DNA from 2 places in the Arthrobacter sp. sptzw42 genome. Region 2 is predicted to be linked to the other one. Evidence: riboswitches for the same ligand, from Rfam matches in the RefSeq annotation. Region 2 holds a riboswitch; the other holds the start of a gene.

Region 1 (4,106 bases), on a different contig from region 2:
AGCTGACACACGACATCAACCGCCTGCGCGCGCAGTGGGAAGGCATCGAAAGCCAGTCGAAGTCCACCAAGATCCTTGCTCCTGAGCTGCTGTACGGCGAACCGGACCTCACCATCAAGGTGGTCCGTGACGTCTTCAACGAAGACTTCTCCAAGCTGATCGTTTCGGGCGAGGAAGCCTGGGACACCATCGAGGCGTACGTCACCTATGTGGCGCCGGACCTGGTGGGACGCCTCGAAAAGTGGACCAAGGACCAGGACATCTTCGCTGCCTGGCGCATTGACGAGCAGATCCACAAGGCGCTGGAGCGGAAGGTCTTCCTCCCGTCCGGCGGTTCGCTGGTGATCGACCGCACCGAAGCCATGACCGTGGTGGACGTCAACACCGGCAAGTTCACCGGCAGCGGCGGCAACCTCGAAGAGACGGTGACCAAAAACAACCTCGAGGCTGCTGAGGAAGTGGTCCGCCAGCTCCGCCTCCGCGACATCGGCGGCATCATCGTCATCGACTTCATCGACATGGTCCTTGAATCCAACCGCGACCTCGTTCTGCGCCGCATGGTGGAATGCCTGGGACGCGACCGCACCAAGCACCAGGTTGCCGAAGTGACCTCCCTTGGCCTGGTGCAGATGACGCGAAAGCGGATGGGCACCGGACTCCTGGAAGTCTTCGGCGAGCAGTGCGAAGCGTGCGCCGGCCGCGGCGTCGTCACCCATGACGACCCCGTTGAGCACCGGCGGGCCAACATCGTGGCCGCCGAACACCACGTCCAGCGGACCGACAGCCGGCCGGAACCCCGCAGCGAAGGCCACCGCAATGACGCCCCGCGCATCGACAGCAGCCAGGCCGGCGTGCGTCCGGACCGGAAGCGGCGGCGGGGCCGTGGCGGCCAGCAGCCCGAGGTTGCCCCCGCGCCTGCCGTGCCCGTCCACACAGTCCAGCCCGACCCCTCTGACGCTGAGCGGCACGCGAAGGCGGAAGCCACCCGGCTGGCCCTTGCCAACATCGCCGCCGCCGCGCATGCAGCCCACTTGCACGACGACGAAGTGGCCGCAGCCAGGCAGGCTGCCGCGGACCATTCCGCGCCCGCCCCTGCCCCGGCTCCCGCAGTGGAAACAAACCGCGACGACGATGCGCGCCCGGCCGCCGTGCTGACCTTCGGCGGCGAGAAGGTGGTGCTGCCGTTCGTTGACCATGCTGAGGAGCAGCCGCAGAAGCCCGCACTGACCCTGGACCGGCTTGCCGAAGCGTTCGCCCACCTGGGCCAGCCGGCGCCCGCACAAGCGGAGCCTGAGCAGACCGAACCGGAGCAGAAACCGGCGGAGCGCGTGGAGCCGGTCCAGCCGGCCCGCGTGCCTGCTGCAGCCGCTGCCGGGGAACCGGCGAAGGACTACACGGACCACACGCTGGAGCAGTCCCGGCAACGGCGCCCGCGGCGCAACCGCAGTGCCAGCCGTGCCCAGGGAGCAGCCAACGAAACCTCCGTGCAGCATCACGAAAGCGTGGCGGCAGCCAGCACAGGGCATGCCCACGAGGCAAAGGCTCCGGCGCCGGCCGGTGACGGCGGTGCCGGCCTTGAAAAAGCGTCAACAAAGCCCGCAGAGGCGCCCATCATCCTGGGCGTAGGCGTACCGGCCTCGGAGCTCTAGCCGGAGCGCTCACGGGCACGTACCGGCGCGTTTCAACAAGTCCCCGTTCAGTGGACAAAACCCCAGGAATTTCCAGGGGATTTGTCCACTGGGCGGGGACTTTTGCGTGCAGGGCCCGCAGGGCGGGATGCGGAGCTGCGCGCCATCAGCGTGCGGCTTCGGGTCGCAATGTGTCACCTTCAGCCTGGGGCGGGCAAAAAAGCTAGGCTGGGGAACCGACACGGGGTGCCGCGCAGAGAGCCGGCTGAGATTCAGACCCGTTGAACCTGTCCGGTTAGCACCGGCGAAGGGATGTCCTTTGTCTACGACTCTTGTAATGCCCGCAGCCACCCCTGGACCCGCCACTGCGGCGCCGGCATTGCCGGGCCGGCAGGTACCCAGGGTCCTGTCCATCGCCGGCTCGGATCCTTCCGGCGGTGCCGGTATCCAGGCGGATTTGAAAAGCATCGCGGCCCTCGGGGGGTACGGGATGGCAGCCATCACTGCCCTCACAGCCCAGAACACGCACGGAGTAAGGTCCTTTCACGTGCCCCCTGCAGCATTCCTGGCAGAGCAACTCGACGCCATCAGCGACGACATCACCATCGACGCCGTGAAAATCGGAATGCTCGGCAACGCCGACGTCATTGGAGCGGTGGCGCAGTGGCTGCAGAAGGTGCGGCCCACCGTCGTGGTCCTGGACCCAGTGATGGTTGCCACCAGCGGCGACCGGCTCCTGCACGAGTCTGCCGAAACGGCCCTGCGCGAACTCCTGCCGCTGGCACACCTCATCACCCCCAACCTCGCGGAGCTCGCCATGCTTGTGGGCGGGCAGTTGCAGGACAGCTGGGCCGGCGCGCTGGACCAGGGCCGCGCCCTCGCAGCCGCCAGCGGCGCAACCGTACTGGTCAAGGGCGGCCACCTGAACGGCAACGAGTGCCCGGACGCGCTGGTCAACACCCTGGGCCTGCTGTCCCATGAAGTGGTGGAGGTGCCAGGGGAGCGGGTTGCAACGCGGAACAGCCACGGCACGGGCTGTTCGTTGTCCTCTGCAATGGCCACCGCCCAGGCGCGGCTGGGGGACTGGGAAGCGTCACTCCGGGAAGCCAAGCCGTGGCTGGCCGGCGCGCTCAAGGCCTCGGGAACCCTGGAGGTGGGGACAGGCAACGGGCCGGTGCATCATTTCCACCACCTGCAGCCGGTGCCGGCGGAAGGCAGCTTCGCGGCGCAGCTGCGGGGTGAGGCGCAGCCGGACCTGGAGGATATCTATGCCCTCGGCTTCATCCGGGACCTGGCCACGGGCAGCCTTCAGGAGCACCAGTTTGAGTACTACCTCGCGCAGGACGCCCTCTACCTCAACGGCTATTCACGAGTTCTGGCAAGGGCGAGTTCGCTTGCGCCCACCGAGGCGGAGCAACTGTTTTGGGCTGCTTCGGCCGGGCAGTGCCTGGAGGTCGAGTCGGAGCTTCACCGCTCCTGGCTGGGCGCGCGCTCGGTCCTGCCCCGGCTCGGCCCCGTCACCAAGTCCTACGTTGACCACCTGACGGCGGCCTCGGCGTCGGGCAGTTATGCGGTCCTCGCGGCGGCAGTCCTGCCCTGCTTCTGGCTGTACGCCGAGGTAGGCGCCACGCTCCACGCCCAGTTTGTTGCCGCCGGTGAACCTTCCGCGCACCCTTACGCGGAGTGGCTGCGCACCTATGCCGACGAAGACTTCGCCGCCGCCACCCGCAGGGCCGTTGCCATAGTGGATGAAGCGGGACGCAGGGCCTCCGCTGCCGAGCGGGCCGCCATGATCACGGCATTCAAACAGTCCTGCCGCCTGGAAGTGGACTTCTTCGACGCGCCGCGCCTCCATGCCTGACACCGTGGCTGCGGCCTTGCCGGTAGTATGGTGGGGCACGGTCCCGAGGCCGGGATTCAGCAGTGGTACTTATCACAGCCAGCCCGCCGGAACCAGCCTCATTTGCGGCCGAAGCCAAAATTAGCGTATTCTGGATCTTCGGTGCTTACGCCAACACTTGGGTTATGACCCCACGGCGTTGAGGCACAGCGAGAAACCAGGCTTTTATTGGCCGGTTCCGCACGCAAATTTTGTAATAAACGTCGAGAGAAGTGAGTTCCCAAGTGGTGTACGCGATTGTCCGCGCAGGCGGCCGCCAAGAGAAGGTTTCCGTTGGAGACTTCGTTACCCTTAACCGCGTCGCCGGTGGAGCTGGCAGCACTATCCAGCTGCCCGCACTGCTCCTGGTTGATGGTGACAAGGTCACCACCGCCGCTGCTGACCTGGCCAAGGTAACTGTTACGGCTGAGATCCTGAACGACCTCCGTGGTCCGAAGATTGTGATCCAGAAGTTCAAGAACAAGACCGGTTACAAGAAGCGCCAGGGTCACCGCCAGGAACTGACCAAGGTCAAGATCACTGGTATCCAGTAACCTTCGTTACTGTTCAGGTTTTTCAGCAGATCCCCAGAATTTAGA
Region 2 (4,106 bases):
GCGCTGTGCATGCGGTCCGGGCGCCCTCCGCCGTACTCGTCCGCCTGGATCTCCACCAGTGCAGCCTTCGCCCTGCCGGTAAGCCGGGGAATGGCCCAGGTGTGCGGGTCCGCTTCCTTGAGCTGGTAGACCGACTTGTGGACCAGGAACTCCTTGAGCTGGTCCAGGGTTGCCTTCTTGGCCACATACCGGGACACGCTGGGACCGGTGTCCGTGGCGGCCAGGCCGAAGAGGACGTCGGCCACGGCGTCGCTGGTCATTTCCGCGGCAGGGGGGAGGTCCAGCTCCCCGGCTGCCGACTGGGCGGCTGCCCGGAGCGCCTCTTCGAAAGGCCTTTCGAGCAGGCGGCGGACCTGGATGAGGCCCGGCTCCCACTCCCATTCATCACTGACACCTTCAAGGCCGGAGTAGTGCAGCTCGTAGAGGGAGAAAAGTGCCAGCTGGACGTCGTCGTCGCCGATGATGTCGGTGGCCGTGCCCAGCTGTGTCACCACCAGCCGGCGCAGTTCCTCAACGGCGGGGGAGCTGTCACCGGCCCCGGCTGTTGTTGCCAGGACCCGGAACAGGGCGGTGCTGATGGGACCTCGGGGTTCAGGAATCTTCATGATTGCTCCTTCGGGCGGCAGCGGTGCTGCCGGGTGCTTGGCCGTCGACGGTGGCGGTTTCGGTCAGGGCTGGTCGTTCAGGTTGCTTCCGCGGCTGCGCCGCGGAGTGGTCCGGGGGGCCAGCAGGATGGCGAGAATGATCATGGTCAAACCCAGGGCCAGGTGGAGCCAGTTGTCGGCGCCGTTGAGTGGGACAAAGTTGGCGGGAGTTTCGTCCCCCACCAGGAAGCCGTAAAGCCAGAGAACCAGGTACACGACGCCCCCGTAGATCAGGAAGCTTCGTGCCTTCTGGTGGGTCCGGGCCAGCAGCAGTCCGGCCGCCCCGAAGGCAAGGTGCACGATATTGTGAAGGACCGACACCTGGAAGAGGTTCAACAGCAGGGCTCCGGAGCCGTGTCCGGCCATGCCCAGGGAGTCGTAGTTGATGGTGATCCCGGGGACAAACCCCAGGACACCCACCAGCAGGAAGAGGGCGCCGGTTACGAAGGCAGCCTTCTGCAGGCCCGTCCTCGCGCCGGTGGCCCGGGTGCTGACTGTCATGACCTGTCTCCTCAAAAGCCTGGAGACAACATAGTAAGCATGGTTACTAATAAAAGCTAAGTGCGCCTGCCGGTGCTGCTGCCCGCGGGCCACTGCCGGCAGCGTCCGCGCAGCCGGCGGGCTCACCCTTCCGGGACGATCCACACGTAGGGGTTTGGCTGGTGCCCGCCGCGGCGGCCGTGCTCGTACCCCTGCTGCCAGGCCTTTCCGACGGCGGATACCAGTTCAGCCAGCAAAGGATAGTAGGGGTGGTCGGGGCCGATGTAAATCATTTCTTCCTCGGCCTTGTCCACCGCTGCCCGCACCTGGTTTTCGGCTGTATTACCGAGCATGGCGCCCCTCCTGTTTGGAACTTCCGCCACCCGTCTCGAATGTACTCCCGGCATCCAAGGGGAGTCCATCGCCCTGGTCTGGAACCCGCGTCAGTCCGTTCGCATGGAGCTGAGGACCTCTCGCAGTGCCTGTACCACCAGGTCATGGTCCTGCACCTGGGGAAGCCCTGAAACAGTGACCGTAGCCACCGCGCCCACTCCGGCGACATATACCGGGAAGGAGCCGCCATGTGCCGCATACCGGCGCTGATCAAACCAGCCCTGGTCTTCGATCCGTCCGCCGCGGGTCCGGGCACGCAGCCCCACCAGCAGGGAGGGCACCTCGTACCGGGCCGCCGTTCTCTGTTTGGCGCGGATCCAGTGCTCGTTGTCCGGGGTGGCCCCCGCCAGGGCGACATGGAACAGGACCTGCTCACCCTTGGTGATGTCTATCGCGATGGGGAACTGGCCCTCCTTCCCCAACTCCACAAGCAGCAGCCCCAGGTTCAGTGCGTCGTCCATGGAAAAGCCTGGAAACTGGAGCTCCCGGATTTCGCCCTCTATCCGGGCGATAAGGGCCTGCAGCGATCCCTCCGGCTGGACGGCATCCGAATCCGGATCGAACTCAGTCACATGCGGTGAATTGGCGGTCATGGCCCACAATCTACCCTTCCTCCGGTGTAAACTGGACCCCGCCCACAAGGGCAATTATTTACTCACAGAATCATTCAACGACAGGGGAGCGCCGCCGTCGGGCATCACTGGCCAAGCCAGGAGCCGCAGGTGGGCGCTGAGAGTGCGGACAGCCGCAGACCCTCGAACCTGATCCGGTTAGTACCGGCGCAAGGGAGTCGAGTTCTCGAAGCTCCGCAGTGGTTTGCCGCTGCGGTTCTTTCCCCTCCTGTTCCTCAGGAGGATCGCATGGCAACTACAGCAATCAAGAAGACCACCAGCAGGTCCTGGCGCGTTGTGGACATCGTGGTGGCGGCGTTGATCGCCATCGCAGGCGGCGTCATTTTCTGGGCGTGGTCCCAGGGTGCCGCAGCAGTGTCTGCGCCGATGAACGCCCTTTACCCGCCGCTTACCGGACTGATTGCCGGCGGCTGGATGATCCCGGCGGTGCTGGGCATGCTGATCATCCGCAAACCGGGCGCCGCCCTGTTCTGCGAAACCGTGGCAGCCACCGGTGAACTGCTGATGGGTTCGCAGTACGGTGCCTCGGTGCTGTTCTCCGGCTTCGTCCAGGGCCTGGGTGCGGAAATCATTTTCGCGATTTTCGTGTACCGGAAGTTCAACCTGCCGGTGTCCCTCCTCGCCGGTGCTGCTGCCGGGCTGTTCTGCGGCCTCAATGACTCCTTTGCTCCCTGGGGCTGGAACATTGCCTACTCGGGCGGCGACAAGCTTGCGTACATTATCTTCACCGCGATCTCCGGTGCCGTCATCGCCGGGGCGCTGTCATGGATCGCCACCCGCGGCCTGGCCAGGACCGGTGTCCTGAGCTCCTTTGCCTCGCGGAAGGCAGCCACGGAGCCGGTTTTCTCCTGATGACAGCGCCTTCCGTCCACGGCGCGTCCGTGGCGGCGCGCCCGGCTGCCGTCACCGCGCGCGGCTGGGGCTGGCGGCATGCCGGGCGTTCCAGGCCTGCTGTCCGTGCCCTTGACCTGGACATCCGCCCAGGGGAGCGCGTGCTCCTGCTTGGCCCGTCCGGAGCCGGCAAGTCCACGCTCCTCCATGCGTTGGCGGGGGTGCTGGGGGATGCGAACGACGACGGCGAGGCCGGCGACTCCGACGAGTCGGGTTCGCTGCTGGTCGACGGCGCCTCCCCCCGCGATCAGCGCGGCCGTGCCGGGTTGATGCAGCAGGACCCGGAGACACAGGTGGTCCTGTCACGGGTGGGGGACGACGTGGCCTTCGGTGCCGAGAACCTTGCTGTGCCCCGGGACCGTATCTGGACCCGGGTGCACGAGGCTTTGGACGACGTCGGGCTGTCCCACCTGCCGCTGGACCATCCAACGTCTGCACTGTCAGGCGGCCAGAAACAGCGGCTGGCCCTGGCCGGCATCCTTGCGATGCGGCCGGGGCTGCTTCTCCTCGACGAGCCGACAGCCAACCTGGATCCCGCCGGGGTGGTGGAGGTGCGCGACGCCGTCGGGCGCTGCCTCGACAAAACCGGGGCAACCCTGGTGGTGGTGGAGCACCGCGTCTCCGTCTGGAAGGACCTGGTGGACCGCATTGTGGTGCTGCAGCCCGGTTCTTCGACCGACCCGGGGGTGCTCCTGGACGGGCCTCCGGACCAGGTTCTCGGCGAAGCCCGGAGCATGCTCATTGCGGCCGGGGTCTGGGTGCCCGGGTATGTTCCGGCCACCCGCCCACGCACGGCGGATCCGGCTCCCGGCTCCGGGGACCTGCTGCTTGCCGCCGAAAACCTGGCCGTATCCCGTGAACGTGCCCGCCGCAAGGGCTTGCGCAAACTGCCGCCAGTACCGGTCCGGCAAGGCATCTCGGCGCAGGTCCGGGCAGGGCGGGCGCTGGCCATCACCGGACCCAACGGCGCAGGAAAGTCCACCCTTGCGCTGACCCTCGCCGGGCTGCTGGAGCCCGTTGCCGGGAAAGTTTCGGCCACCCTGGCGCTTAGCCGTGGGGCGGGAAT

Evidence for each region. A riboswitch is a leader RNA that binds a small molecule or an ion and turns the genes downstream of it on or off. The one in region 2 is predicted to bind thiamine pyrophosphate.
Region 1: another riboswitch for thiamine pyrophosphate. It lies ahead of thiD (bifunctional hydroxymethylpyrimidine kinase/phosphomethylpyrimidine kinase); the one in region 2 lies ahead of AC5RT4_RS04225 (ECF transporter S component).

The regions. Positions count from the first base shown of each region.
Region 1 covers NZ_JBNHEX010000002.1:374,668-378,773, reverse strand. The annotation lists gene AC5RT4_RS03885 (Rne/Rng family ribonuclease) at 1-1,649, shown strand, start outside; TPP riboswitch at 1,861-1,958, shown strand; gene thiD (bifunctional hydroxymethylpyrimidine kinase/phosphomethylpyrimidine kinase) at 1,966-3,489, shown strand; gene rplU (50S ribosomal protein L21) at 3,753-4,061, shown strand.
Region 2 covers NZ_JBNHEX010000003.1:34,368-38,473, forward strand. The annotation lists gene AC5RT4_RS04205 (iron-containing redox enzyme family protein) at 1-605, opposite strand, end outside; gene AC5RT4_RS04210 (DUF4383 domain-containing protein) at 669-1,145, opposite strand; gene AC5RT4_RS04215 (hypothetical protein) at 1,268-1,477, opposite strand; gene AC5RT4_RS04220 (heme-degrading domain-containing protein) at 1,568-2,110, opposite strand; TPP riboswitch at 2,183-2,323, shown strand; gene AC5RT4_RS04225 (ECF transporter S component) at 2,378-3,001, shown strand; gene AC5RT4_RS04230 (ABC transporter ATP-binding protein) at 3,001-4,106, shown strand, end outside.